4 regions of the Virgibacillus sp. Bac332 genome follow, and region 2 is predicted to be linked to each of the others. Evidence: riboswitches for the same ligand, from Rfam matches in the RefSeq annotation. Region 2 holds a riboswitch; each other region holds the start of a gene.
What was found. A riboswitch is a leader RNA that binds a small molecule or an ion and turns the genes downstream of it on or off. The one in region 2 is predicted to bind thiamine pyrophosphate.

Region 1 (7,767 bases), 170 kb from region 2:
GTAACATCACCTGTCATTTTACCGTCTAATTCGCGCGGGTATATACCATTTAAACAGTGTGTTAACGTACTTTTTCCGCTACCACTTGGTCCAAGTAGTAGCATGGTTTCCCCTCTGTCTAACTGAAAGCTCAGATTAGAGATGATTGGTTTATCATTATCTTCATGAAACCAGAGTGAAAGATTAGATACGTTGATCATGATGCGGAACGTTCCTTTCTGATTTGTTTACCAAGCGCAAAACTAGATAGTACGCCTGTTTTCGCGAGTGAATCACTAATTGCTTTTCCAAGCAAACCTGAAATGATTGCCCCACTAATCATTCTTATACATAACATACCTAATATGTATGGAGTACTTAAGGCAGCATAGCCTGATCTAAAATATCCCCAAACAAAACTAAATATAGCTGCTCCAACACCGGCTAACATTAGCACCCAAAGTGAATAGCGTTTCCATTTTGTTAGCGCAAAGGCAGCTTCTGCGCCAAGACCCTGTATAATACCCGTAATAATAATGATTGGTCCCATAGCATTACCGAGGAGCATTTCTACCGTTGCAGCAATTGTTTCTGACAAAAATGCAGCTCCGGGTTTACGAATGATATAAGCCGCAATAATGGATACAATAAACCAAATACCAAATATAAAGTCATATCCTATGGGTCCCATGAACGACACGAGAATTTTTCCAATAGGTAAAAATGCTAAATAAACGATACCGAAGACTACGGAAAGAACAGACATAACAATTATTTCCTTTAGCTTCCAATTATTCAAAGTATCTCCCCCTTTTTAGATGGGCTATTTGCAGATATGGTGGTTGTCATAACTAGATGTGATGAATAACTACTTTCTAAATTTGTAAAAACACGTTCAAGTCCATCGAATATAAGTTTTCCATCCCCGTCTAGCCTTGTAGCATAGTGGATAGAGCTAACCTTAACCCCATGGAGCTTCATTTCCTCAATTTGGTTATAAATGATGTTCATATAATTTCCTCCACCCAACGGATAAAGGGAAAATTTGCCGGCAACTTCTTGCTGAAGGTTATTTGTATTTAAATTTAATCGATGGTCGTCCGTTGATAGATATACATCCCCATCGGAGTCTCCCGGACAGCCGATGGAGTAGGTGGCACTAAACACGACATGGTGTCCTGTGCTAGCCGCATGCAAAAAAAGTGCCTTGGTTACATCAAAAACATGTGTGATCTTGCCACGTACACAGGTTTCTACATCTGTTGTTTTAATCCAAACCTTAGATGTATCTACGTTTTTCAGTGAAGTTGTAATTACATCTACAAATTGATCTGTCATTGGATAGATGGCAAAAGAGCAACCAGCAATCCGACTATTAATACAGTTCAATGCTTGTTCGTTCATATCATTTTCCTCCTAATAAATAGTCATGTCAGTGAAGTTATACATAAATAAAAAAGACTGCATTCTTTGGGAATGCAGTCTTCAAAAATATATGTAGGCTATGCCTATAAAACGATATATGAACGACTGCACTTCCCCACGCTAGTATTATCTAGATCGGGTTATAAGGGTCAGAGTAGTCTCTTCTCAGCCATGTACATAGCTCCCCTAGTGCAATTTAAAATAGATATGCAGTTTTTATGTATTTATATATACTACTAATAGAATAGTTCAATTAGTGCTTTTTGTAAATACGATAAGTGATATACTGTGAAATAAAGCAACTTATAGAACTGCTAGACTTTTTGACTTGATACCTCACATTGCAATGAAGTACATGAGCAATGTAATCAAAAGAGTAATAAGCTAAAATGTTGGGTGTATAAGAGAATAGTGAGCAGTTATCATTCTCTAGAATTATACTTATTCTGTATCCGATGTACCTCGTCCATTAACTCGTTGCCAATAATCGTAGTCATCTGATCGTATACAGCTTTCCATGCATTCTTCCATTGCTCTCTTTCTCTTGTTGTAAGAAAGTGAATAGTAACAACATCTTTTTTTCTTAATTCACGTGTATAATGATCATTCATCTCAATCGCGTGACGTTTCCCCCAATCCGTTGCTTCACTTAAGGCAGCTTGAATGGCTGATTGATTATATTCAGATAATGATTCCCAAAAAGGCTTATTAATAAAAACACCGTATCCGAGATAACCGTGATTGCTCATAGTTACAAACGGTTGATGCTCATAGAATTTTTTAGAGTAAATATTAGAAATCGTATTTTCCTGTCCATCAATAAAATGTACTTCCAAGTTTTGATAAGTTTTATTAAATGGTAAGCTACTTGTGCTAGCATGTACTTGATTAAATTGTTCCTTAATAACAGGACTAGGCATAATACGGAAATGGAGTCGGTTTACATCATCTGGTAGTTTGATAACGTGTACTTGATTCGTAAGCTGTTTATAACCGTTATACCAAAAAGTCAAGCCCTTCACGTTTGTATTATGAAGGTTTGCAAGCAATGTTTTCCCTATTTTACCCTCATATGCTTCCGTTACTGCCTCGTGTGTAGGGAATGCATAGGGGAGATCAAGGATACCCCATTTGGGAAATAGCTCACTTACCTTAGCTGTTGCCGGGGCAATCATTTCAACATTCCCATTTTGGATGGCTTCCCACTCATTGGTGTCATTATATAGAGACCCATTTGCATAAATGTGGACTTTGATTCTTCCATTTGTTTTTGCTTCTACAAGTTGAGCAAACTTCCGGGCTGTTTGTCCCTTTGGTGTGTCAGTCGCAACAACATGACTAAACCGAATGATGATTTGTTCACGTAATCCCTCTTGTTCATCATCATAATCATCTGTTCCACGAATTGTCTCGAAGTCAATTCCAATTACGACAGCGGAAACAAGTCCTGTTATAATAAATGTTAGAATTATAAAAAAGTTTCGCAAATAATTACCTCCATGAACTAAATAGAGAAAGTTCAGTGTGTGGTCATTCATCCCGCATATAACCGCAGTAAGCTCCCGCTTCAAGTAATAAAGAGAAACCAATATGGGCGATGGATCGACTGCCGGTAAATGTCCGATTGGTTCGGGCCTCCATGGAAGTAGGTCACAAAGGCGTTGCCACAGGAAGTGGCGAATGAAGCCTTTGTACGTATTTGTTTTAGTAAAAACGGACGGAAGTTTTACTTTATCCCGCATATAACTGGCAGTAAGATACCCACTTCAAGCAATAAAGAGAAACCAAAATGGGAAGTGTGGAACAACTGCCAGTAAATGTCCGATTGGTTCACCTAACCATCCGTGGGGATAAACAAAACCCCCCCACGGATGGAAGTTTCACTTTATTTTATCATAATATTCTATCAATCATTAAACTTAAGGAGAAGTGGGGAATGGTAAGTCTTCGTAAAATGCCAATTAGACTAAAGATTATGATTCTATCTTTTGGGATTGTTCTATTTACGCTCTTAATTGGTGGCATTATGCTTATCGGCAATCTTTTTCAAGGAAAAGAAGAAGGGCTTGGTGAGCGTGGACTTATGACAGGGAGGATCGTGGCGAACTTACCAGAAATAAAGGATTCAATTGTAAAAGCACGAGGCTGGAAAACAATCAATCCAATTGTTGAGCGAATACGTACGATTAATCAAGTTGATTACATTGTTGTTTTAAATATGAACCGTATCAGATTCTCCCATCCAATCGAAAAACAGCTCGGAACGGTATCGTCAGGGAAGGATGAAGGGGCTGCTTTTGCTGAGCATAGTTATGTTTCAAAAGCGAAGGGGGAACAAGGAACTGCTATCCGTTCTTTTGTTCCAATTGTTAATGATAGCTTTGAACAAATAGGAGTAGTGCTTGTCGGAAATATGCTCCCATCATTTTGGAACATACTTTTATCTATACGAGTAGAAATAATGATCATTGCTTTACTGACAATAGCCTTTGGAATCATTGGTTCTTATTTATTGGCAAGACATGTTAAAGAACAGACGTTTTGGATGGAGCCATATGAGATAGCGAGGGTGCTAAAAGAGAGAACAACAGTTTTTCAAGCAATGCATGAAGGCGTTATTGCTGTAGATCGTGATGAGCGGTTAGTTGTTTTTAATGAAAAGGCAAAAGAGATTTTACATATTGAAATGGATGTTAATGATGCTCTCATGAGTACGGTCTTGAAAGACAAAGTAATGGTACAGCAATTAAGAGGGCAGACGGCAGCTTATAATGAAACATTGAGAGTTCATGAGAAGCTAATTATGTTAAATCGGATTCCAATAGAAATAGAAAACGAACGGATAGGCTGTGTGGTGGTTTTTCAAGATCGGACAGAAGTTACAAAGATGGCAGAGGAGTTAACAGGTGTAAAAGCTTTTGTCGATGCATTACGTGTTCAAAATCATGAACATATGAATAAGCTTCATACAATTGCAGGATTAATTCAGTTAGAAGAAAATGAGCGAGCGTTGGAATATGTTTTCCAAACGACACAGAAGCAGGCGTCCTTAACAAGGTTCATGATGCAACGAATTAAAAGTTATAGTATTGCAGGTTTGCTTATTAGCAAGATACGTAGAGGTGAAGAGCTAGGAATTGATGTTAGAGTGGATGGTCAAACGTCAATAAAAGCATTTCCAACTGTGTTTAACAATCATGATATGGTGCTCATACTAGGGAATTTAATTGAAAACGCAATTGACGCATGTGCTATATCAGAGATAAAGCAAAAAAGGATTAATATCACAATTTATCAAAATGAAACGGATTGTATGATAAAAATCATTGATAATGGAATTGGTATCGTTGATACGGATCGAATTTTTGAAAAGGGCTATACGACCAAAGGGAAATCCGGATCAGGAATTGGCCTATATTTAATACAGCAAATGATATCCAAGGCAGAAGGGACTATATCAGTTGATTCAGTATTACATCAGGGGACACAAATTATTATAACGATTCCAATGATGTTGAGAAAGGAAGGGTTCCGTGATAAGAGATTCAGAAGTGAAAGTATTGCTGATTGAGGACGACCCTATGGTACAAGAAGTCAATAAAAGAATGGTAGAAAGGGTAGAGGGCTTTCACGTTATTGCAATAGCCGAAAACGGGAAGCAAGGCTTGGAATTATGTCAATACAACAATCCCGATCTCGTTCTGCTGGATATCTATATGCCTGAACAAGATGGTATCGCAGCACTTAAAGCGTTAAGGGAGTTAGAGTTGGATTTGGAGGTGATTATCATTTCCGCAGCTAATGAAATGAATATGGTTCGTAATATGCTACATCACGGAGCTCTCGATTATCGTCGCCAATTTAATGCAAGTGAAAAGGTAGATCAGCAAACGATTGATGTCTTAATGATGCAGAATGAACAGAATAGTAGACAAGGACATTTGCTGCCTAAAGGCTTAAATAAACAAACATTGAATCAAGTAATTGAATTTTTAGGCTCCCAGAATGAGCCTGCTTCAGCAGATAAAGCAGCTGAAAGTATAGGTATTGCACGGGTTACCGCAAGGAGATATTTGGATTACTTAGAGAAGATGGATCGCGTAGAGATTATCCTCCAGTATGGTGTGGTTGGTAGACCAGTTAATCGATACAAGCTTATTTAATGGCTATCTAAAAGACCAATATGAACAAAATGTACAATATGTTCATATTATTCTTAAAATAAAATGAAATCGTTATCATATAGAAAAGGATTTTAAAGGAGGGTACTTGTTTTGAAAAAATACCTTGTGTTGATATGTATGTTTTCAATTATTATCGCTTTATCAGCTTGTGGAGAGGAAGAAGCAGCCGAACATTCGGAGGAAGTTAGTGGTGATGGTCAACCAATTGTTTTTGGGACTGGCGGTACTTCGGGAACGTACTACCCCATTGGCGGAGCATTAAAGCCTATTTTTGAAGAAAGTGATTATATTAATAATGTCACTGTCGAGTCTACTGGTGCTTCCGTAGCGAATATTCAGAATATGCAGGATGGGTTAAATCAGATGAGTATTATTATGAGTGATGTAGGTTACGATGCGCTTCAAGGAAAGGGACAGTTTGAAGGTAATCAAGTGGATGTGCAAGCAATGGCTGGTATGTATCAAAATGTTGTTCAAGTTGTCGCAACAGCGGACAGTGGAATCGAAGCAATCGAAGATTTGGAAGGAAAACGTGTTGGTGTTGGTAAAGTTGGTTCAGGAGTCGAGCAAAGCGCTAAAAAGGTATTAGAGGTACTTGGATTATCATACGATGATCTTTCCAAAGTAACGCATACTGGTTATGCGGATAGTGTACAGGAAATGAAAAACGGAAATTTAGATGCAGCATTCTTCACCTCTGGAGTACCGAATAGTAATATAACTGATTTAATGCAGCAAAACGAAGTAGTATTTGTAGAAATTAACGGTGAAATTGCAAAAAAACTAATGGAGGCGTATCCATTCTATAAAGAATTTACGATTCCAGCTAGAGATGAGGCGATGTATAACCTAGATCGAAAGGTAAATACGGTTGGTATTCAAAACATAATTACTGTTTCTCCAGAGCTTAGCGAAGATCTCGTATATGATTTGACGAAACGATATTACGATTATTTAGGAAGCGAAGAGGTATCTATAAGTGCATTAAAACAACTCGATCGGGATGACTTGGCCGAAGGTTTGGTAGTCCCAATCCATTCAGGTGCTAAAAAGTTTTATGAAGAACAGGGGATTTTAAAATAAGATGCTTCAATAAAAGGATGTCGCGACTTAAATGGATAGTGATAACGATTATAATGGTTGGGCTAGGTGTGTTGCTCGTACCAGTAAATGCAATACTTGTATCACAAGGAACAACCATCACCTATGCTTTTCTTCAAAATGATGATGTTTTTTCTTTACAGTGGATTCATTCTGTTGAAAAGGAAGCCTGGGTGGAAAACTTCATAGTTGATGATCAAATTATTTCATTAGATTCCACCAAATTTAAAACATTTGGTGCTGGAGTTCCTACATGGTCAGAGCATTCAACCGAAGTTCAAGATGGTTGGGTATATATGCAGATAGATAGAGTGATTGGTGCCGAGCTAGTGCTAAGGTCTTCGCTAATGAATGATTACCAGTTGATCTATCAAAAGAAAAGATACCCTTTGGAAGCAAGTAATATGGCTTATATAATAGAGGCTAAACAAGCGCCTCTCTTCTTCATTCTATGGACAACAGTAAAAGAAATGGTGGGATGATATATGAATGAAAAAGCAAATTTGGAGGGGTTTGAACGGGAAAGCAATGTACGTACACAATACCCATTAGTTATAGGCATCCTAATTACCGTGTTAGCAGCTGGATTAGGTTTGTTTCATCTTTATACGTCATATGCTGGTTCACTTGTAGATATCAAACAACGTAGTCTTCATTTATACACATTAATGGTGTTAGGTTTTTTATTATATCCTATAATGAAAAAAAGAAAGCACAACGGTATCCCCGTCTATGATTATCTGTTTGCGGGGATATCCCTCCTACTTGGTATTTATATGCTTGCATCTGCTAACCGAATTATTGAATCTGGTGGTCAAATTAACGATATAGATGTTTATGTCGGTATTGCTGTCCTTATTATATTATTTGAGATTACAAGAAGGGTGACGGGGTGGGGACTAACGTTACTCGCATTTGGATTTCTTGCTTATGGGTTTTACGTAAAGTTATCCATATATCCTGAGCTAACAGGTCCCATTATATTAAGTGTTTCGGAAGGAATTCTATCTCATTTAATCTACATCACAGAGGGAATCCTAGGGACAGCAATCGGAGTATCTGCTAGTTATATTATATT
Region 2 (7,767 bases):
AAAAGCAAGCGTAAAAAAAGCTGTGCCGATTGTTTTTTATTGGGCACAGCTTTAATTGTTTTGTGTGCTATTTCTGCACTCTTTGAATATAGATTGTTACTACTATAATTGTAGAACAGCTTTATTAATATCTTCTGCAAGGGTTATAGCGGATATGATCGCAACCCCATCCGCTCCCGCTTGGATAACAGAAGCTGCATTGTCTGTAGTGATACCACCTATACCCACAATTGGCAGGGAGGGATAAGCTTGTTTGATATCTTTTATCCAATTCGGTCCAATCGCTGATTTAGCATCCTCTTTTGTTGTAGTAGAAAATATTGGCCCCACTCCTAAATAGTCAACAGAGGAAATGGGACTATTTACTAATTCTGTTTTATTTGATACAGAAAGGCCGACCCATTTATTTGGAAAACGCCTACGTAATTCCAGAGCAGATACATCATCCTGACCAACATGGATACCATCTGCATCTAATATTTCAGCAAGTTCTATGTCATCGTTAACGAAGAAAGGTATACGATAGTTTTGACAGATATTCCGAAGTTGTTTTCCTAAAATAAATTTTTTATAACCAGTTAATGACCCGTTTCCTTTTTCTCTAAATTGAAATGCTGTTATACCAGCTTTTACTGCTTGTTCCAAAATATGCTTTGGATCGTTATGGCAGTTCTGACTACCCATAATAAAGTATTTTCTTAGAGCATCCTTTAGCTGCAAAGATTAATTAACTCCTTTCAATTGATCTAAGTCTTTGGAAAGGGCGTCTATAAATGCTGGTAAGAAGCTTCCAGGACCAAGCACATATTCTTGAGAAGCCGCGTGTTCAGCAGCAAGTCCATAAAACTGTACTGCTGCCAATGCCTTAGCTTCTAGAGCATGATTAGTTGTTAAGCATGCAGTTAGAATAGCTCCTAATAAGCAGCCTGCACCAGTAATTTTTTCTAGCCATACATGACCAGTCGTGTTGTGAATTATTTTCCCTTCACTGTAAATTACATCCGTCTCACCAGTAACTACAGCAGTTGTATGATAGGCTTTGGCAACTTTAACGACAATTTCTTCTAGATTACCGTCCCCAATTGACTCAACACCTTTTGTTTTCCAAGGGATCTCCACAAGCTGTGCCATTTCGCCAGCATTACCTTTGATTGCGGTAAACTGTACTTCGTGTAGCAAATGCTTTACAGCTTCTTGGCGAAAGGTTGTAGCCGCTACGCCAACTGGGTCAAGTACGACAGGGATACCTTTTTTATTTGCGGCTATTCCTGCTAGTTTCATAGCTGATAGCTCGTTTAAAGTTGTTGTACCAATATTAATAAGTACACCATTCGCAGCGGTAGCCATTTCTTTAGCCTCTTGTTCTGCTTTTGCCATTATCGGTGCTCCACCAAAGGCTAACAGACCATTAGCTGTAAAATTCATGACTACTTCATTGGTTAAGTTATGGATCAATGGTTTTTGTTCTCTAACTGCTTGAATAATGGATTGTGTCATTGTTCCACCCTTTCTTTGCGTACCGCCCAATGATTTGTAGGTCCGTTACCGGCACCAAGTGAAAAGGAGTATTGAATAGCAGCTGTTACATACTGTTTCGCCTGCTTTACAGCTTCGTAAAGTGGTAGACCTTTACTTAGATGAGCAGTAATTGCCGCTGAATACGTACAACCTGTACCATGTGTATTCTTTGTTTGAAACCGCTCTGCTTCGAACGTGTAAAGCTTATTCCCATCATATAAATAGTCGACGGCTTTACCTTGCAGGTGGCCACCTTTAACAAGTGCTGCGCGTGCTCCAAAGCTTTTGACGATCTCGAAAGCCGCTTCTTGCAAATCACTTGTATTATCAATAGATTGTCCTGTAATATACTGTGCTTCAGGAATATTAGGAGTAACTACAGTCGCTAATGGTAATAGCTGCTGTTTGAGAAACGATCGAGCATCTTCCGATATTAATGGATCGCCACTAGTTGCAACCATGACAGGGTCCATGACATAGTTCACAACTGATTTGGACAAGTGCTCTGCAATAACCTGCATCATATCTTTGTTCGCAATCATACCTGTTTTTATGCTATGCACAGGCATATCTGATATAACTGAGTTTAGTTGCTCATTTATCATCGTAACAGGTAGATGGTGTACGTTTTGCACACCGGTTGTATTTTGTGCCACAACAGAGGTGATTACAGACATTCCATATACGGTTAGTTCTTGAAATGTTTTTAGGTCTGCCTGTATGCCAGCACCGCCACTCGGATCTGTTCCAGCAATAGTCAGCGCGCAAGGTATGCTAGCCATTAGCTGTTCACCTTTTCTGCGTTTGGCCATGATTCACATGTGTAGGCCATTTCCCAGAATTTAAGCTCCAGCTGGCAGCTTTTTCGAAAAGCTTCTCTAATGAGATCTTTTTCATCCTTGGCAGCATTTTCTGCAAGTATATCCAACCGTTTTCTCAATTCAAAGGTGGTATTATCTACATCACCACTTGCATAGAAACTAATCCAATCGTAAAAAGGGTGATCTTTATTAGGATTATACTGCTCCATTAATTCCCTACCAATTTCTAAGTATGTCCAAGGGCATGGAAGTAGAGCTCCTAGTATCTCACTAGACGTTCCCATTTGTGCATGATACATCATATGTTTAATGTAATGATCTGCAGTAGGTGGCAAAGGGTGTCCTTGTAAGGACGCATAGTCCACACCGATATGATTGCAGAAGTTATGATGTGGGTGGATTTCATCGTTTAATATAAAATTTATTTGATCAAAGAAATAAGCAATATCATCACGTTTCTTTGATTTGGATAGCGCTATTCCATAAATTTGCATAAAGGCATTTAAGTATTCAAAGTCCGCTTTAATATAATGTGCGAGCGCATCTTTAGAAATCTCGCCAGTCCCTATCCCCTGAACAAAGGGATGATTAAAAATAAGCTGGAAAATATCATTGTTTTCTTCTCTTAATTGATCAGTGAAATTCATATTTAGCCTCCTTCTATTATGGGAAGCCACTAGAGGTGTAAAAGTAGATAAATAGAGGATAATAATATGTTCCCCACTACTTTCCTGCGCTGGTATTATCCAGATCAGGTTCAAAGGGACAAAGGAAAAGTCCTTATCTCAGCAACAAAGCGCCCCTAGTAGTTTCCTTGTACGCGTATCGTATCTTCTTGCTTTACTCGTAATAAAATGAACCAGCCAATAAATGCGCCAGTTATGCTACTTACCAAAAACGATGGCATGAAAATGAAAGCGCCAGCAGCACTGTCCATAAACAATTTAGCAAATGGAACCGCTATGAATGATCCGATAATACCAGTACCAATGCTTTCTCCGATCACAGCCCACAGCTTTCTACCAAACCACTGATAAAAAAGCCCAGCAAGGAAAGCACCAACCATTGCTCCCGGAAAAGCAAGTAATGTACCAATCCCCAGCATATTTCGTAAAATTCCAATCATAAAAGCTATGACTACGGCTGGACCAGGTCCCAGTATTACTGCCGCCATTACATTTACTGCGTGCTGCACTGGATACGCTTTAGCAATTCCAGCAGGAAACCATAAGAATTGTGCTCCTAATGTTCCAATTGCTACGAAAATTGCCATCAATGTTAATACGTGCGTTCTTCTCACTTATTCCCTCCTTTCTATAAAAAGTGAGCATAGGACAACAATAGGAATTACCGACAATATGCGGTATAGCTTACGTCCTACACGCCTCTCCCCAGTAGCTATGGATGCTAAAGGTAGACAGCAAAGCATAATATACATCCACTCTGTTCTTATGAAAAAAACCAGATCCTCCATGGACCTGGCTTTGTGTAAGAAAATAGAAAGACGTTGCGTCTACTACTTCCCTCCGCTGGTATTAACCAGATCAGGTCCATAAGAGTTAGAAACGTCACGTGTTTCCTCTCAGCCCACATATTGGGCACCCCTAGTAGTTAAGTAACTTGTGAATTTAATTATGCTTTCAGCAACTAACAGAATCAAGCATAACAAATATATTGTTATTTGTCATGGGAAAAAAGGAATATAGCGTCTACCATTTAAAGCGCCTTTTTTTAATAGGCTTATTTGATAGGTTATCATCTATTATTTTATTTATGTTTATATGATAATGGTGGAATTAGTGATCCATAGAAATAAATGCCCTTACAGCTTAGTAAATGTAGCATATGGTAAATAGAAATTTATTATAGAAAGGATGAATCTAATTGGCACTTACTCCTTCTAAAATTAAACAAGTACTTCTAAATTTAATAAATGAACAAGTTCAAATTACTACTGCTTTTGGAATGGTAACGGGAACAGTTGATCAGGTTAAGAATGATTATACTGTCATTATCGAGGGATCTGGCGACCAAGTTTTGGTGAGACTGTATAAAATTGAGCTTATTAGTGAGCTATAAAGGAGGAATATAGATGTTCCAAATAAATCTTTTTGCCGAACTTTTAACGCGTATAGGCTCTGATGCTGAAATAGCTACTGATAATAATTTAATAGAAGGTACGCTTCTAAAGGTAACTTCACAATTGGTAATCGTTAACGATAATAGTGGTTATGGGCCTCAAGAAATATATATAGCATTTAATGCTATTAATTTTGTACGATTTTCTTAAGAATAATAAAGTTAGGTTTTGTTGGTTTAACAGTATTACTTTTGATTAAAAAGTATAACTTCTCGATTTGAAGGAGTTATACTTTTTTTAGTTATGCACCGTGCATGGATGAAAACTTGGCGTTGAAAGTCTGCTACAAGCTTGGCAGTAGGAACTGTTAGCGCATGGAAATGGCTATCGTGTGGTAGTGACTGAAAGAAGCTGGGCGTAAACTTCTGAACTGACGAACAGAAACTAGACAGAAGGTTTGATTAGTTCAGATAAGTCTGTAACATAAGACAAAGTCCAATACTGCCCATACAGCAAATTTAGCAGTTATATCGGAGGAAAGTTTTCATTCTAACAGGGAGAGATCTTATGAGGGGGCTGTGAGAGTTATAGGATAACGAGCCGATACAACCAAGATGGTGTATCTGATCTGTTAGAGAGGATTCTTTCAAGAAATAATCTCAATTAAGCTTATCTTCAAGTAGTCAGAAATAAAGGTACAACAGGGGGGGCGGGTATGTTGTGTGATCAGATGTATAGGTAAAAGTTATGGTATTGAGCATTAGGGAAATGGCAGAACGAGAGTCTGTCAGGTGAATATTATGGAAACGAAACCATTGAACCACTGAGGAAGTATCGAAAGTGTATAGAAGTCATCAAACTGAGGGGAAGTCATTTACTCAGGATCAGTTCGGAAGAAACCTGTTTACTGTCCGTTCGGTAGAGGGACAGATCCTTATAATACCATGGTGAAGAAAGAGTAGTTTAAGTATCTACAGGATGGTAATAATACAGATTGTCCATGATGTTCCTGTAACAAATCAGTTATAAGGAAATCTCTATCTTCATTACAATAAGGTCTAAGAAGAATTCATAGTAAAGTAGACCAACTGAATTCGGCTCAAATAGGTTAATGACGTTTTTGGTGTTTTTTTATTAGAGGGGACTTGGTACTGAAAAATCAGCATATAATTTCTGAAACAGGCGGAGTAGATTGCCTGTTTCAGAGAATATTTAGATAAACAAAAATTCTTAGAGTTTAGGGGAAAAAAGAACGTATTACATGATTTTAAATTGAATGACTAATAAAGAAGAAACAATTGTTTTAAATTGACCAATAATAACCACACTTAAATAATCCCATTGCGATTTTGGTTTTAACTCTTGTAATGGCGTGGTTTTAATTTTAATAATCATCGGTACCCAAGTTTGAAAATAAATATTTATATGAATGATATGATTAACCAGCGAATATAAATAAAATTAGACACTAATTATTCATACTTTCTAAGACTGGTTTGGTATTTGAATTTTCCCTATAAAAATTTGTTCTCGTTGTTTATTTTACTAATTTCCTTACTAATTTGATTGGTAATTAATAATGCTTTTATTCCTTCATTTCCTGATACAGAAGGTTCTCTTTTGACCTTAATACAGTTTATGAAATCAGTTAGCTGTACTTGTAGTGGATGTATAGAATCATCCACCTTAATAGTTTTGGTGAGAATAGAGCTTCGTATGTTGATTTCTTTTTTTAATAAATTGACGTCTATAAAAGCATCTTCGGTGAGAATTTGTATGGTTCTAATTTTATTTTTAGATTTAAAACTAGATGACAGCTTTACGATTGTCTCTTGTGAAGACTTGGCAATGACCACAGCATGCTTAATTGTACCGTCAATTATTTTTCCTAACGCCTTAACTTCCATGAGTTTATCCTTAAGAATCTCTTGCAAAATATAAAGGTCATGGATCATTAAATCCTCTACAACATCGATATTTTTAATTCTTTTATGGTAGGGGCTCATACGCTGAAATTCAATGCCAATTATTTTTTTATTTTCTAATACCTTTAGAAGTTCCTGAATTACGGGATTAAAAAGCTCAATGTGGCCAACTTGAAGTATGACCCCTGATTTTAAAGATTTATAAAGCAAATCTTTTGCTTGTTCTACTGTACTGGTCATAGGTTTTTCTAATAACATGTGTACTTTATTATCAATACACTTTAAACCAATATCATAATGAAACTTAGTTGGGACAGCTATACTAACAGCGTCAACTTCTTTTAAGAGATTATCCAATGATGGGAAAGGCTTCATATTGTATTTTTTAGCAATTTCATTTCTTTTCGTTTCATCTATATCATATATACCTATTAGTTGGCAGTGATGATACATAGACGAATACGTTCGTATATGATTTTCTCCCATATTACCAGTTCCAATTACACCAACTCTCATATAATTCTCCTCACTTTGAATACGAATTATTTACATGTTATGCATTAGCTAGAAAGTGAGGTAGACTGTCATAACGACAAATTTTAAAATTGGCAATTGGCCTGTGCGCGAATGATAGGAAGGAGTGTCAACATGATCAAATTGCTCTTAATTGCAGAAGACACTTCTAAATTGATCAATAGGAATTTTTATTATTTAGAGCAGGAACTTAAAAATATGGTACATTTAACATTATGGAGACAGTCTGGACACATTGACTATATATTAAGGAAACTAGAAACTAGACCCGATTTTATAGTACTTTTAAATGATATTGATCGACATATGTCACCAAAGATAAACGGCCTTGCTCATATTGATATACCAACTGGTTTATTTGTAAATGATGTCCATCGCTTTATAAGCCTTAGACGAAATTTTATTAATAAAAATAATATAGATTACTTGTTTTCTATCATTAGAGATAAATTTTTAACATTATATCCTGAATTTCAAGATAAAATGGAATGGTTTCCGCATTTCGTCAATATAGATGTATGTAAAGACTATAAGTTAAAAAAAGATATCAACTTACTACTGATGGGAGCTGTAAGTGATACGTATCCCTTAAGGCAAAAAATCATAAAGACGTATGAGGGGAATGCTGATTTTATTTATCACAGGCATCCAGGTTATCAAAGTTTCAGAGAAAAAGAACAAGAAAAGATGATGGAGCACAATTATGCAAAAGAGTTGAACAGATCCAAGCTATTTTTTACTTGCCCATCTAGACATAATTATCCAGTTCTGAAATATTTTGAAGCACTTGCTTGTAAAACATTGCTATTAGCCCCTACCTTTAAAGAATTAGAAGATATAGGTTTTACTCCAGGAGTACATTTTGTAGCAATCGATGAAATTAATTTTG
Region 3 (7,767 bases), 1.4 Mb from region 2:
AATGGAATTATTACTAAATACAAGCTGTATACTAGTACCGATGGTGAAAATTTTAGAGAAATAGCAAATGGAGAGTGGAGTAACGATAAAGCGGAAAAAAGTATTCGTTTTGATTCAATAGAAGCGTCGCATATTAAATTAGAAGCAATTGAAGGTGTTGGAGGATTTGCTTCCGCAGCAGAACTAAATGTTTTTGTTTCAAAACGGCATCAAGATACGAGTACACAATCATTGTTGAAGTCGCTTCGTAATAATCGTGATAAAGTGTACACGGCAGATGCTTTCCATGAATTAGAATTACATTTGATAGCAGTGAGTCGTTATGAAAATAAACAAAAAGCAAAAAAAGTAGTGAAACACATGAAGGGGTGGAAAAGTCTACTTGATCAACAATTAGAAAAAGATGTAATATCTGATAAAGCTTTTGATAGCTTTCAAAAACAAGCTGATAAGCTAATTAAAAAGTGGAAGTAAATTTCACCTTGACGATCCATCTAAAATTCTGTAATAATAGAGTTAATTAAATATGGTACCTTTAATTCAGTCCAGAGAGGCTGACAAGGACAGCGGATATGTGTAGGGATATGTATTGATTTAACAATTATCCATAGTAAAGCTAGCAATGTTTTTGGATGTGGATAGTCCCTTTGAACATAGGCTTCTTGTCGCAAGCGACTGGAAGCCTATTTTTTAACACCATATTCTCTTCTTGGGTTGGTACCACAACCAGGAGGAAAGATAGATGAAAAAAATGGACGTAGAGTTTTCATTAGAAGCAGTGCCGTTGCACAAACGCAATGGATTTTTTAAAACGCTTGTGGTCATGCTTGGATTGACCTTCTTTTCAGCAAGTATGATGTCTGGGGGAGAATTGGGACAAGGACTAACATTTGTACAATTTATTGGCATTGTGCTTGTGGGTAATTTAATTCTTGGTGGGTACACGGGGGCATTGGCGTATATAGCTGCAAAGACTGGATTATCTACACACTTACTTGCTCGATATGCATTTGGAGAAAAAGGATCGTTTCTTCCCTCATTTCTGCTTGCTTTTACGCAAATTGGCTGGTTTGGAGTTGGCACCGCGATGTTTGCAGTGCCGGTCCAAAAAGTAACCGGTATAGATATCTATCTGCTGATTGCCATAGCAGGTATGGCTATGACATTTACTGCTTTTTTTGGCATGAAGGCTCTCGCTATCATTAGTTTTATTGCAGTACCATTAATTACGATATTAGGAAGTACATCTGTTTTTAAAGCAGCTGACAGTATAGGTGGTATGCAAGGATTATTGAATTTTCAGCCAGAAGAAGCAATTAGTCTAGCAGCTGCTTTAACCATTTGTATTGGTTCATTTATTAGTGCAGGGACACTAACTCCAGATTTTACTCGATTTGCTCGTAAAAAACGATCAGCAGTTGTGACAACAGTCATTGCCTTTTTTATCGGAAATACACTGATGTTTGTTTTTGGAGCGATTGGTTCCATTGCAACAGGGTATGCAGATATTTCGGAAGTGATGTTTATGCAACAGCTCATTTTACCTGCAATTGTCGTATTGGGTTTAAATATTTGGACGACCAACGACAATGCGCTGTATGCTTCTGGACTTGGATTATCAAATATTACGAAGCTACCAAAGCAAAAACTTGTCATCTTTAACGGAATCATTGGAACATTAGCTGCGATGTGGCTATATAACAACTTTGTTGGATTTTTAACGTTATTAGGTTCTGCGCTACCACCAATAGGAGCAATCATTCTTGCAGATTTCTTTATCCTTCACCGGGGAAATTACCAGGCCTTTAGAAGCATGACGTTTCAAGCGATTAACTGGGTTGCGATAGTTGCGTGGGGAGCAGGGATTGCCGCAGCTATATTTATACCAGGTATTGCTCCACTTAATGCGCTAATTGGTTCAGCAGTCGTTCATGTAGTGGGGATGAGACTAGTCCAACTAAAGGAAAAACAGGTGATGACATCTAATGTAGAGAAGGTGAGTAATTAAAATGATTATTAAAAATGCTTCCTTACGAGGAAAAGCTGGAAAATGGGATATTACTATTAAGGATAAAATAATTACGTCTGTTACGCCTGCTAATACAAAAAGGAATGGGACAGATGCGATTGATGTAAAAGGTTCACTTGTGTTACCTCCATTTATTGAGCCTCATATTCATCTCGATACGACGCTTACTGCAGGAGAACCAGCATGGAATCAAAGTGGAACATTATTCGAGGGGATACAACGTTGGTCAGAACGGAAAGCTTCCTTAACGAAAAAGGATGTAAAAACCCGTGCTAAGAAAGCATTGACATGGCAAATTGCTCAAGGAATTCAACATGTACGTACACATGTTGATGTTACTGATCCGAAATTAATAGCTTTACAAGCATTATTAGAAGTTAAAGAAGAAATGGCACCTTATGTAGATTTACAGTTGGTAGCTTTTCCTCAAGAGGGAATCCTGTCCTATCCAAATGGTAAAGAATTAGTAGAAGAAGCATTAAAGTTAGGTGCGGACGTGGTTGGTGGAATCCCCCACTTTGAATTTACCCGTGAGTATGGTGTGGATTCGATGAAGATCGCTTTCAACCTAGCAGAAAGGTATGATCGTCTTGTTGATATTCACTGTGATGAGATTGATGACGAGCAATCACGTTTTGTAGAAGTAGTGGCTACAGAGGCATATGAACGCGGATTAGGTTCCAGGGTAACGGCCAGTCATACAACGGCTATGGGCTCCTATAATGATGCATATGCGTATAAGCTGTTTCGTTTATTAAGACTTTCAAATATCAATTTCATTTCCAATCCACTCGTTAATATCCATTTACAGGGACGATTTGATTCCTATCCGAAGCGACGTGGTTTAACGCGTGTGAAAGAATTACTAGAAGCAGAAATGAATGTCTGCTTCGGACATGATGATATCTTTGATCCGTGGTATCCACTTGGTACAGGAAATATGTTGCAGGTGCTCCATATGGGCATTCATGCTTCTCAATTAATGGGTTATGAACAAATTATTAATGCTATCGATCTCATTACAACAAACAGTGCAAAAACAATGAATATCGAAGAACATTATGGAATTGAAGCTGGAAAACCAGCAAACATAATCGTCTTGGATGCTGAAGATGAATACGAAGCTATTCGTAAACAAGCTTCCGTACTCTATTCAGTTCGTAATGGAATGATAATTGCTGAAACAAAACCAAGCGAATCACATGTTCATTTATTAGAAACAGCAAAGGTGGACTTTCAGAAATAGACTTAAAAGAGACTGATACAAAAGAATAAAGAAACAATTAAAAACGGACGATAATTAGTTGAATGAAGTGCCCCCTGTCAAGTAGACAGTGGAAATAATAAAAACTGACTTAAGCGGTTTTAGCTCTAAATTCGATAGGGCTAAGGCCGTTTAGTTGTTTTTGATATCTATCATAATTATAGAAATGTATATAGTCCTCTATGGATGCAGATAATTCTTCAAAGGACTCATATTTATTTAAATAATACTTCTCGCTTTTCAGTGTTCCCCAAAAAGATTCCATCGGCCCATTATCAATACATCGTCCGACTCGTGACATACTTTGCTTCATGTTTGCGGCATCTATCTTTTGCTTAAACATTTTAGATGTATACTGATACCCCCGATCGCTATGAATAAGCGGGCGATCTTGCAGATTTATTATATATAACTGGTAGTAAGCCTCTCACTTCAACCCAATAAAGTGAAATCAATGTTGGTAAATGGGAGACTGCCAATATTGGTTCAAAGGCATTTAAGTCACACCCTTGTGGTAGGGAGAAACCAAAACCCTCATTGATTAAAGTTTCACTTTATGGAAAAATTATAATCAAAAGTTAGTAAGACTGCATTCTTCCTTTGGTAATTTATTAAACTTGACAGGTTTTCGGAAAAAATGTATCCTTTAACGCTGTATGTTAATTTAAAAATGCTTATTAAATCTCACATACAACTGACTAAATAAGTGAAAAGCAAAAAGGTCAGTATATGGTTATGTGAGATTTTTTTGTATAGAATTGAGAGGAGCAGATTGTTGAAGAATAGAAAGAAGCAAGATCAAACCATAGATAAGCCAGTTCTTTTTCTAAGTGGAGGGGCGCTACTTGCCTTTGTAATTCTTGCATTAATAAACCAGGAAATGGTCACCTATGTAGTTAATACGATGTTTAATTGGTCGGTAACCTATTTCGGCTCGATATATCAAGTTCTAATGGTAGGAACTCTAGTCATTGCATTAATACTTGGGTATTCAAAGTTTGGGAAAATTCGTTTAGGAAAATTAGAAAAGCCTGAGATTGGAACGTTCAAGTGGATTTCGATTATTATGTGTACGCTGCTAGCGGCAGGTGGTGTTTTTTGGGCAGCGGCAGAACCGTTGAGCCATTTTTTAACCATCCCACCACATTTCTCAGGAATTGAGGCTGGGACTACAGAAGCAGTAGTACCTGCACTTGCAGCAAGTTTTGTCGATTGGGGTTTTGTCTCATGGGCAATTTTAGGAACATTAGGTACGATTGTATTCATGTATTCCCATTATCATCGAAATGCACCATTAAAGCCAAGATCGATGCTTTATCCGATCTTTGGCGATAAGATTATGAAAAAAAGTGCACTTGGTACGTTTGTTGATGCCTTTTCGATTGTGTCAGTGGCAGCTGGTACGATTGGTCCAATTGGATTCCTTGGATTACAAGCAGGTTATGGATTAAGTGCATTGTTCGGTGTACCAAATAATTTATTTGTACAATGTCTTATTGTTATCGTTATTGTTCTAGCAGCTGGGATTTCTGCTGCGACAGGAATTCATAAAGGAATCCAAATTTTAAGCAGCTATAATATTATTCTCGCAGTTTGTTTAATGGTTGCTGTGATTATTCTAGGTCCAGCATTATTTATTTTTGATTCCTATTTGCAATCATTTGGATTATATGTCCAAGACTTCCTAACCTTAAACACCTTCCGTGGAGATGGAGCTTGGCTTGGCTTATGGACCGTTTTTTTCTTTGCTTGGTTCATTGGCTATGGTCCAATGATGGCGATGTTTGTTAGTCGTATTTCTCGTGGTCGCACAATTCGAGAGCTTGTAACTGCTGTTGCGGTAATTGCACCTGTGGTAACGACGTTCTGGTTTACAGTTGTTGGTGGCACAGGGATTTTTGCTGAAATGAATAACCCTGGTGCCGTATCTGAAGCTTTAAATAGTGCTGGACCTCCAGCAGCTATGATTGCTATCGCAGAACAATTGCCACTTGGTACGATTATCGGTTTCTTCTTTTTAGTAGCAACTATTGTGTTTGTATTAACGACAACCGATTCGATGTCATTAACCATCTCGATGGCGATTACAGGTAATGGAGATCCATCGAAATTCCTGCGTGTGTTCTGGGCAATTCTTATGGGACTTGTCGCAACTGTACTCATCACTATTGGCGAGGATAGTGTTGGATCGCTACAATCCTTTATTGTGGTGACGGCTGTTCCTGTATCGTTACTCATGTTAACCACATTTTGGACCGCGCCACGCGCAACTCGTGAACTTGCAAAAGAACAAAAGATTGATGAAGTTAAACGCTATACCAAATAAAAGAGATGTTAAGGGGCTGGCTCATTAGGTCAGCTCTTTTGTTAGTAGAGAATGGCAAAAAAATAGAAAATTGTTCATTTTTGGTAGACGAATAGTCCAAAATCATGTATTTTATAGACAAATGCATATTGAATAATTAAATTACGCTTCACTAGGGGTGCCTTTACGTAATGGCTGAGATCTATGTGTGACATGGAGACCCTTTGAACCTGAACTGGAGTAAGAACCAGCGGAGGAAAGTGACAGGAGTAGTGTGTATCAGCGACATATACCTTTTTTAGGATATCGTTATAGATTCATGCCACTTTTCCTTTGCTGGAAAAGTGGCATTTTTTTGTAGAAAAGGAGAGGAAGTGATGAAACTAATTGCGGTGACTACCGGTGAACAGGAGGAGAAATACCTTATCCAGACAATAGCGAGTATTATTCCCTATCTTGATGCTGTCATTCTACGAGAAAAACAAATGACCGAGCAGGACTATTCTTTGTTCATTCAACGTGTGCTTGCACAAGGAGTTCCGGAAGAAAAACTAATTATTCATGGCCATACAACACTACCTGGTGAAACGAATGTGAAGACACTTCACCTTTCAGAAAAGCGAATACAAGAGGTACACGATCTCCGAAAACAATCCCCCGGTTTACAAGTAGGGGTATCGACGCACTCCAACGAAGTAGCTAAGAGAGCGGAGCAGCTAGGTGCTAAGTATATTTTGTATGGTCATGTCTTTTCGACAGCGAGCAAGAAAGGGGTGAAACCAAAAGGAGTAGAGAAATTAGCAGCAGTTGCAAAAGAGGTGAGCATTCCCGTTTATGCAATCGGTGGAATCACAAGCGCAAAGGTAACGGATATTTATCAAGCGAAGGCAAGTGGGATTGCTGTAATGTCAGGTGTTTTTAGTCAAAATAATCCACTGCAGGCAGTGCAATCGTTTCGAAAGGAGGTGAATCGATATGAAGAGACACGTTGATGTAGTGGTTATAGGTGGAGGCGTTATTGGGCAATCCATTGCTTACTATTTAAGTAAAAGTAGGGTTGTAACGACGGTAATTGAACAAGGTAGAAGTGGAAGAAAAGCTACACAAGCTGCTGCGGGCATGCTTGGTGTACACACAGAAAATGATCAGGAAGGTACGTATTATCAATTTTGCCAAGCAAGTAGAAATATGTATGCATCTCTAAGCAAAGAACTATTTTCGTTATCAGGGATTGATATTCAGCTTTCCACCAACGGTATACTCGAGATAGCTACGAATGAAGAACAGAAGCAAAGACTGCGAGCAAAACAAAATGCATTTGAAGGCTTAGAATGGTTGGATGCGGAAGGGATTAGGAAACGAACATCAGCTTTATCCCAGGCAGTAGGGGGATTATATATGCGGCGAGATGGACATGTAGAACCATTGAAAGTGTGTGAAGCTTTTAAACAGGCATCTTTATCAATGGGAGGTCAGTTGATCGAGAATTGTCAAGTTGGAGAAATAGTCCATGACCATGATGTTTTTCATATTCAAATCGATAACGATGTTATCTCAGCTGATCATGTTGTTGTAGCGGCAGGTGTAAAAAGTGGGAGGTGGTTTGAAGCGACAGGATTAATGAATCCAATGGTCCCAACAAAAGGAGAATGCTTTGCCATAAAGCCAAGCATTCAATCTATTCAGCAGACGTTATTCTTTCACAATCTGTATTTGGTACCAAAACGAGACGGACGCTATATTATTGGTGCAACTAGCTATCATGATGATAGCAATAGTTATACGTCAACAGGTGGCATTTTTGAATTAATGAATCACTTATTGAAGTTGTTCCCATCGTTTAAGCAGGAAGAACTGCATAGCTGTTGGACTGGTGTTCGTCCGGGCACCAAAGATGGTAAGCCAATTATTGGAGAACATCCTGAGATTCCCCATTTGTATTTTGCAACCGGACATTATCGAAATGGTATTCTTCTTGCTCCTGCTACAGGGAAACTAGTTAGTGATATGGTCTTAAAGCGTTATGTACCATCATCGATCCAGCGTCTTTTTACACCAAATCGTTTCAGGAAAGAGGGGATCACATATGCAGATACACGTGAACGGACGTCAGGTGGAGGTAGCTAAGGATTCAACTATTGGCGAGTTACTAAAAAGCTTTAACATTCA
Region 4 (7,767 bases), 1.9 Mb from region 2:
GACTTATGGATCATTTTTGGATGGGTCAGTTGGTTGATAAACGGACCAGCAAACTGCCAAGGCCCATCCGTTTCCACCATCATATGAGTTATTGGGTATTTATTAACTAGCTGGTTAATTTCTCGTTCGTACATGACATCTGGTGTGATGGATATAAAATATCCATTCTGGCTCATTCGTTCCATTGTAGGTTTGTCACCCTTAAACCAATGAAACTGTGCATTGGTGATGGAATACTTTTCTAATAAATCACAGGCAATGGTAGCATCATCATAAACTGCATGAAGTACAATTGGCTTATTCCATTCTTTAGCTTTTCGTATAAATAATTCTAGTAATTCAATATATGGCTTTACCATTAAATTTGAATTTTCTTGTCGCTTGTAATAAGGTAGACCTACTTCACCTACCGCAATTGCTCTGTCTAGATTCGAGTCAATAAATTGTATTAAATCAGCTATATCATTATCGTTAGGTATTTCTTGTTCCGGATGAAATCCGAAAGCAGGTTTAACTGCGGAACATCTCTCCGCTAACCTTAAATTGGAAATTGACGATGCTAGGTTATTCGAAACAGAAATTAGTGAGCTAACATGATGCCGTTTCAAAGATTTAATAATTTCTGTTTGTTCCTCCTGTGTATACATATCTAAGTGAATGTGTGCATCAATAATGAAGCTATCCATTTGTAGCCCTCAATTCCTGATATATCCTTTTCTTATACTCTAGAAATGCTTCTGATAAAACTAACGCTTCCTCTCTTGGTCTTGAAAAAGGAATTGTGAATTCTTTTTTTATCGAAGCCGGACGAGCTGACAACACGATCACACGATCAGATAGAAATAATGCTTCTTCTATATTATGCGTTACGAAAAGGATTGATCGTTGATGCTCATTCCACATTGCTAATAACCACTTTTGCATGTCCAAACGGGTAAATTCATCCAATGCGGAAAATGGTTCATCTAAACAAATAACAGGCTGGGGACTTAAAATACTGCGTACAAAAGAAGCGCGCTGCTTCATTCCTCCAGATAATTCATGGGGATATGCATTTTCATATCCTTTTAAGCCAGCTCGTTCTAGCATTCGTTTTGCTTCTAATTCATCTTTTCTACCTGCAATTTCTGCCGCTAAGACAACATTTTGTAAAATCGAACGCCAAGGAAGTAAGGAATCTGATTGAGGCATATAGCTGATGAATCCCCGTTTGCCGATAATCTCTTTTCCATTTAATTTAATCGTACCGGAATTAGGTGAGGTAATCCCTCCAATCAGTCGAAATAACGTGCTCTTCCCACTTCCTGATGGTCCAACAATCGAAACAAACTCTCCGTTTCGCACCGTTAATGAAATACGATTAAGAATAGTAGTTTCCCCATATTTTTTTGTTAGATTTACAAGTTCTAAGTTACTCACTGATCTTCCCTTCTTCCGGTTTCCATTTAATTACTCTTTTTTCAATTAATGAAATACAACCAAAAAACAATAAACTTAACAGCACTATAAATAAGATAGCAACAAAGACACGATCTGTTCGGAAAGACGAAGATGCCAAAGTCATATATACTCCAATTCCTTCACTTGCACCAAGCCATTCAGATATCACCGCTCCCATTACGCTATATGTCGCCGATATCTTTAAACCACTAAACAAAGAAGGTAATCCATATGGCCACTCTAGCTTACGAAAGATTTGCCCTTTACTGGCACCTGTCATTTGCATATAGTGTTTCAGTTCTCCACTTGTTTGTCTAAATCCATCTAAAGCTGCTATAGTTATTGGAAAAAAACAAACAAGTGTAATAACAATTAATTTCGGCAATATTCCAAAACCAAACCAAATTACTAATAAGGGAGCTAAAATAATAATAGGTATATTCTGTGATATTATTAATAATGGATAAAAGGCTTCCCTAACTGTCGGAATGAGATGAAGACAAACAGCAACGAGCGTACCTACACTGCTGCCTATCATAAATCCGATAATCGATAGTTGGATAGTCGATTGTAGATGACTAGCATAATTTGGCCAGCCATTGACAGCTTCTTGCCATATTACACTTGGAGCAGGTAGTAGCCAAGCTGGGATCGAAAAAATACGACAAGCTATTTCCCAACTGATAAGGAAAAGGATGAGGACCAGAGCTGGTCGCCATCCCTTTTCTCGCAATCTTCTCATTAGCGATACTTCTCCGTTAATTGTTCCATGGAAGCTCCAGAAGGTTGATAAAGAACCTTCACCTGTGAAATAACATTTTCACAACCAATTTCAGTCATCCTTTTATTCATCTTCTCAATAATTCCAAATAGTTCTGCAAGATCACCTTGCATTGTAGTTTCTAGTGGACTTACCTGATACTTAACTCCGGAATGATCGATAATCTTAATCGCTTCATCCACATACGGAATAACATCTTCACCATTTTTCGTTTTCGGGATAATTTGAATACTAACTAGTGCATCTGCCATCATTTATTCCTCCTTTGTTTCTGGTAAAAACTCATTTGTAAATGCTTTTTCACTATCTAACGGTTTATCTAACAGCTCATTCTCATACATCCAATTGGCGTAATTCTCCCATACCTCTTGCTTTTGTTTCCCCCACTGGTCCGCATCATCTTGATACTTTGACGCTAACCAAGCTTGACTTGCTTTTACTAATTCTGCATCCAAATCAGGAACAGCGTTAATTAAGATATCAGCGGCTTCCTCTGGTTGCTCAATTGCTAGATTATAACCTTTAGATACTGCAGCTAAGAATTGCTTAACTGTTTCTGGATCATCTTTGATCATTTTTTCATTGGTAGCTAAAACCGGCGTGTAATAATCTAAATTTGACGAATAATCGGTTAAATACACCATATTAATTTCTTCATCACGGAGCTCTGCCTCTACACCAGTCCAACCATAATAAATCCACGCAAAATCAATATCTCTTTTCACCGCAGTAAAAAAGTCCGTATCGCCCATGTTGATAATATCAACTGATTCTACATTAGCATTTTCCTGCTGCATGAGTGAGGTTAGAACCGCTTTTTCTACCGGAGCTCCCCAGCCACCATATGTTTTATCTTCAAAATCTTTAGGTGTAGTAATCTGTTTATTCTTGGGTGAGGCAAAACCTGAGGTATTATGCTGTATAACAGCAGCAATGGAAACAATCGGTATATCTTGTACACGAGCTTCAGTAATCCCCTCCTGATAACTCACACCAAAATCTGCTTTACCAGATGCAATTAACTGATCTGCTCCCGCTTCACCAGGCATAATTATGTCCACATCAAGGCCTTGCTCTTCAAAATATCCCTTCTCTTTTGCAACATATAATCCTGTATGATTCGTATTTGGTGTCCAATCAAGTACAACAGAGATCTTTTTCTTTTCTGTTGAGTCATTGTTCTGCTGACTTTGTTCTTTCTCTTCTGTACCACATGCCGTTAATATAAGCAGTGTAATCCCTAAACTAAGCAGTAAAAGCTTCTTCAATGTTTTCCTCCTCTTGAATACCTTTCTCATTGTAAGGAACAGCGTATGTATCATCTTGTTTGACTGTAATTCCTTCGCTAAGAATAAAAGCGCAAACACCCGATTAGCAACGCAGCGACGATTCAACGGAGATAAAGGACTCACGGTGAGCTTGCGAGCCGATGATGATTTAGATTAGGGCGATTCATGATGAAGTAGCCTAGTTTCTGGGCGCTGGAGCTGGACGCAGCTCAACACGCAAATTTTATAATTTCTTAGACTATAAAAAATGCCCTAGATGGTTAATCACCATTAGGGCATATACAACTTAATATTTGATGTATCAAACATGTTCCCTACGCTGGTTTAAACCAGATCAGGTTCTAAGAGTCAGTACCTTACGGATACAATCTCAACCAGCAACACTGGTCCCCCTACAACTTTAGTATTCTATTATTAATTCCATAGTAACTATGACATAATTCGTCCATTTAATCAAGTTTAAGAAACTCAAAAAATATAGAAACTTCTATGAACATAGAAGCAACTTCTGCATAAAGTGACACTTTAATCAGTGGGGGTTTTATTTATCCCACATTGATTGTTAGCACCACAGACCTAAAATCCTTTGAACCGACCGGACATTTACCGGCAATCGATCCTCCACTTCCCCATAGTGGTTTTACTTTATTGCTTAAAGTGGATTATTACTGCCAGTTATATGTGTGGGATAAACCTATAAAAAACCTCTTAAAGTATAACCACCATACCTTAAGAGGTTTTCTTCCCTATTTATTTAGGTTATAGAACGCTGTCTTACCAGCATATTCACCCATGCCTGCTAGCTCATCTTCAATGCGAAGCAGTTGATTGTATTTAGCTACACGATCTGTTCGAGAAGGTGCACCTGTTTTGATCTGACCTGCATTAGTCGCTACAGCAATGTCAGCGATCGTTGCATCTTCTGTTTCTCCTGAACGGTGTGAGATAACCGCTGTATAGCCAGCGCGTTTTGCCATTTCGATTGCTTCGAACGTCTCTGTTAATGTACCGATTTGATTAACTTTTACTAAGATAGAGTTTCCAATACCTTGTTCAATACCTTTGGAAAGCTTATTAGTATTTGTTACAAATAAATCATCTCCGACAAGCTGTACTCGTCCACCAAGACGATCTGTTAATACTTTAAATCCATCCCAATCATTTTCATCTAGTCCATCTTCAATGGAGATAATTGGGTATTTGTTGATCATGTCTTCATACCAATCAACCATCTCTTCAGAAGTACGAACAACACCTTCACCTTTTAGATTATATTTACCATCTTCATATATTTCTGAAGCAGCAACATCCATTGCAAGCTTCACTTCTTCTCCTGGCTTGTAACCAGCAGCTTCAATTGCTTCCACAATTGTTTGTAAAGCTTCTTCATTAGAAGCAAGGTTTGGTGCAAATCCGCCTTCGTCACCAACAGCTGTGTTATACCCCTTTGATTTTAATACATTTTTCAATGAATGGAAAATTTCAGCACCCGTACGTAGTGCTTCTTGGAACGTTTCTGCTCCAACTGGCATAACCATAAACTCTTGAATATCTACGTTATTATCGGCATGCTCACCACCATTAAGAATATTCATCATTGGTGTTGGTAGGGTTTTTGCATTAAATCCACCGAGGTAGTTATATAACGGTACTTCAAGATAACTAGCAGCAGCATGTGCTACAGCCATGGATACACCAAGAATTGCGTTAGCACCAAGTTTGCCTTTATTTTCAGTTCCATCTAATTCGATCATTAACGCATCGATGATATTCTGACGAGTAACATCAATCCCAAGTAATTCAGGTGCAATTATTTCATTTACGTTTTGAACTGCTTTTAGAACACCTTTTCCAAGATAACGATCTTTATCACCATCACGTAATTCCACAGCCTCGTATTCACCGGTAGATGCACCGCTTGGCACAAGTGCAGAACCGAAGGCACCTGATTCTGTAAATACTTCCACTTCAACTGTCGGGTTACCGCGTGAGTCTAATACTTCACGTGCATATACATCAGTAATGTATGGCATAATTTTTCTCTCCTTTAATTTCCTTTTATTTAATTAATGATTCGCCAGTCATTTCTTCTGGTTTTTCAATACCTAGTAAATCCAATAAGGTTGGTGATAGATCAGCTAAAATCCCACCATCTCGTAATGTTATATTTTCTTCTGTCACAATTACCGGAACAGGATTTGTCGTATGAGCAGTCATTGGCTTACCTTCAAGCGTAACTACCTCATCAGAATTACCGTGATCAGCAGTAATAATGGCATTCCCGCCAAGCTCTTTAATTTTATCAACAATTTTCCCTAGACATTCATCAACTACTTCAATTGCTTTAATAGTCGGCTGTAATTTACCAGAATGTCCAACCATGTCCGGGTTAGCAAAGTTCAAGATAATTGCATTGTGTTCACCAGCATCAAGTTCTTTGAGCAACGCGTCCGTCACTCCATAAGCACTCATTTCTGGTTTTAAATCATATGTTGCAACCTTTGGCGAATCAATCAATACACGTTTTTCACCATCAAATTCTTTCTCACGACCACCACTCATAAAGAAAGTGACATGTGGATATTTTTCTGTCTCAGCAATACGTAATTGCTTCAAATTATGCTGAGATAATACTTCGCCAACTGTATTATCTAGGTTAACAGGTTCGTAAGCAACATAGCCATCGACTGTTTCACTAAAATTCGTTAACATTACAAAGTCCAAATTTTTTGGCACGTGCTCACCACGATCAAAATCACGAAAATCTTCATTTGCAAAGGTACGTGAAATCTGAATAGCGCGATCTGGACGGAAGTTATAAAAGATTATAGAATCTCCATCTTTAATTTTCCCAACTGCTTCACCGTTTTCATCTGTGATGACAGATGGTATAACAAACTCATCGTAAATTTCATTTGCATATGAATCGTCAACAACCTCTATTGGGTCTTGATATGCTGGTCCTTCTCCATATACCATTGCATCATACGCTTTTTTCACACGATCCCAACGTTTGTCACGATCCATGGAATAATAGCGGCCTGAAATGGTTGCAAATTGACCAACACCGTATTCCTTGATCTTATCCTGCGTTTGTTTAATATATTCTTTCGCTGTTTGCGGACCAACATCTCGTCCATCAAGAAATGCATGGATGTACACTTCTTTCAACTCATTATCTTTTGCTAGTTTTAATAAAGCAAATAAATGATTGATATGACTATGCACGCCTCCATCGGAAAGCAATCCAAAAACATGCAATGCTTTTTTGTTTTTCTTCGCATTTTCTATTGATTTTTTAAAGGCCTCTTTTTCAAAGAACTCGCCATTCTTAATGGACAAATTCACACGAGTTAAACTTTGATAAACGATGCGCCCAGCTCCAATATTTAAATGCCCGACCTCGGAGTTTCCCATTTGCCCTTCAGGTAGACCAACTGCCTCACCACATGCTGTTAATTGATTGTGAGCATAGGTATTCCAATAACGATCAAAGTTAGGAGTATTGGCTTGCTTTACAGCATTTCCTTTTTCCTCATCACGAAGAGCGAAGCCATCCAAGATGATTAATGCTGCTAATTTATCCTGTTTCATTTTTTACCTGCCTCCACTAATTGTAAGAAGGATTCTGGTTGAAGGCTAGCACCACCAACTAATGCACCGTCAATATCGGATTGTGCTAGTAACTCCTCTATATTAGCTGGTTTTACACTTCCACCATATTGAATAACTACATGGTCTGCTGTTTCCTTTGAAGTAAGTTTTGCAATAACTTGTCTAATATATGCACATACTTCATTTGCTTCAGCACTTGTAGCTGTTTTACCTGTACCAATTGCCCAAATCGGTTCATAAGCTATGATCGTTTCAGCCACTTGTTGGTCTGATAGACCTTCTAAAGCTTTAATCACTTGGTTTTCGACATGATCCATTGTTTCATTTGCCTCACGCTGTTCTAGGGTTTCACCAACACAAACAATTGGAACTAAATGATGATTAAATGCAGCATGAACTTTTTTATTCACCGTTTCGTCCGTTTCATTATAATATTCTCGTCGCTCCGAATGTCCAAGTACAACATGCGTTATACCTAAATCCTCTAGCATAACTGGACTTACTTCACCGGTAAAAGCTCCACTTTCTTCATAGTGCATCGTTTGTGCAGCAACTTTAAGATTTGTATCTTTTGTTTTATCAACAAGAGATGCTAAAAATGGGAATGGCGCACAAACAATTGCCTCTACATTCTTATCTTCA

Region 1: another riboswitch for thiamine pyrophosphate. It lies ahead of D9782_RS06755 (YkoF family thiamine/hydroxymethylpyrimidine-binding protein); the one in region 2 lies ahead of tenA (thiaminase II).
Region 3: another riboswitch for thiamine pyrophosphate. It lies ahead of D9782_RS00830 (thiamine phosphate synthase); the one in region 2 lies ahead of tenA (thiaminase II).
Region 4: another riboswitch for thiamine pyrophosphate. It lies ahead of D9782_RS20915 (ABC transporter substrate-binding protein); the one in region 2 lies ahead of tenA (thiaminase II).

What each region holds. Positions count from the first base shown of each region.
Region 1 covers NZ_CP033046.1:1,410,030-1,417,796, forward strand. The annotation lists gene D9782_RS06745 (ABC transporter ATP-binding protein) at 1-200, opposite strand, end outside; gene D9782_RS06750 (ECF transporter S component) at 197-778, opposite strand; gene D9782_RS06755 (YkoF family thiamine/hydroxymethylpyrimidine-binding protein) at 775-1,383, opposite strand; TPP riboswitch at 1,500-1,602, opposite strand; gene D9782_RS06760 (DctP family TRAP transporter solute-binding subunit) at 1,827-2,891, opposite strand; gene D9782_RS06765 (ATP-binding protein) at 3,341-4,975, shown strand; gene D9782_RS06770 (response regulator) at 4,938-5,567, shown strand; gene D9782_RS06775 (TAXI family TRAP transporter solute-binding subunit) at 5,679-6,671, shown strand; gene D9782_RS06780 (DUF1850 domain-containing protein) at 6,689-7,171, shown strand; gene D9782_RS06785 (TRAP transporter permease) at 7,175-7,767, shown strand, end outside.
Region 2 covers NZ_CP033046.1:1,583,482-1,591,248, forward strand. The annotation lists gene thiE (thiamine phosphate synthase) at 103-720, opposite strand; gene thiM (hydroxyethylthiazole kinase) at 724-1,497, opposite strand; gene thiD (bifunctional hydroxymethylpyrimidine kinase/phosphomethylpyrimidine kinase) at 1,494-2,300, opposite strand; gene tenA (thiaminase II) at 2,300-2,986, opposite strand; TPP riboswitch at 3,051-3,153, opposite strand; gene thiW (energy coupling factor transporter S component ThiW) at 3,142-3,639, opposite strand; TPP riboswitch at 3,844-3,955, opposite strand; gene D9782_RS07600 (DUF2642 domain-containing protein) at 4,224-4,418, shown strand; gene D9782_RS07605 (hypothetical protein) at 4,432-4,629, shown strand; gene D9782_RS07610 (Gfo/Idh/MocA family protein) at 5,934-6,860, opposite strand; gene D9782_RS07615 (glycosyltransferase) at 6,993-7,767, shown strand, end outside.
Region 3 covers NZ_CP033046.1:168,953-176,719, reverse strand. The annotation lists partial or broken gene D9782_RS00860 (TIM-barrel domain-containing protein) at 1-126, shown strand, start outside; gene D9782_RS23280 (FIMAH domain-containing protein) at 232-474, shown strand; gene codB (cytosine permease) at 743-2,008, shown strand; gene D9782_RS00845 (cytosine deaminase) at 2,010-3,275, shown strand; partial or broken gene D9782_RS00840 (transposase) at 3,385-3,681, opposite strand; gene D9782_RS00835 (BCCT family transporter) at 4,069-5,619, shown strand; TPP riboswitch at 5,763-5,874, shown strand; gene D9782_RS00830 (thiamine phosphate synthase) at 5,976-6,590, shown strand; gene thiO (glycine oxidase ThiO) at 6,574-7,725, shown strand; gene thiS (sulfur carrier protein ThiS) at 7,685-7,767, shown strand, end outside.
Region 4 covers NZ_CP033046.1:4,259,179-4,266,945, forward strand. The annotation lists gene D9782_RS20895 (TatD family hydrolase) at 1-686, opposite strand, end outside; gene D9782_RS20900 (ABC transporter ATP-binding protein) at 679-1,419, opposite strand; gene D9782_RS20905 (ABC transporter permease) at 1,412-2,182, opposite strand; gene D9782_RS20910 (thiamine-binding protein) at 2,182-2,472, opposite strand; gene D9782_RS20915 (ABC transporter substrate-binding protein) at 2,476-3,489, opposite strand; TPP riboswitch at 3,805-3,914, opposite strand; gene eno (phosphopyruvate hydratase) at 4,257-5,543, opposite strand; gene gpmI (2,3-bisphosphoglycerate-independent phosphoglycerate mutase) at 5,569-7,104, opposite strand; gene tpiA (triose-phosphate isomerase) at 7,101-7,767, opposite strand, start outside.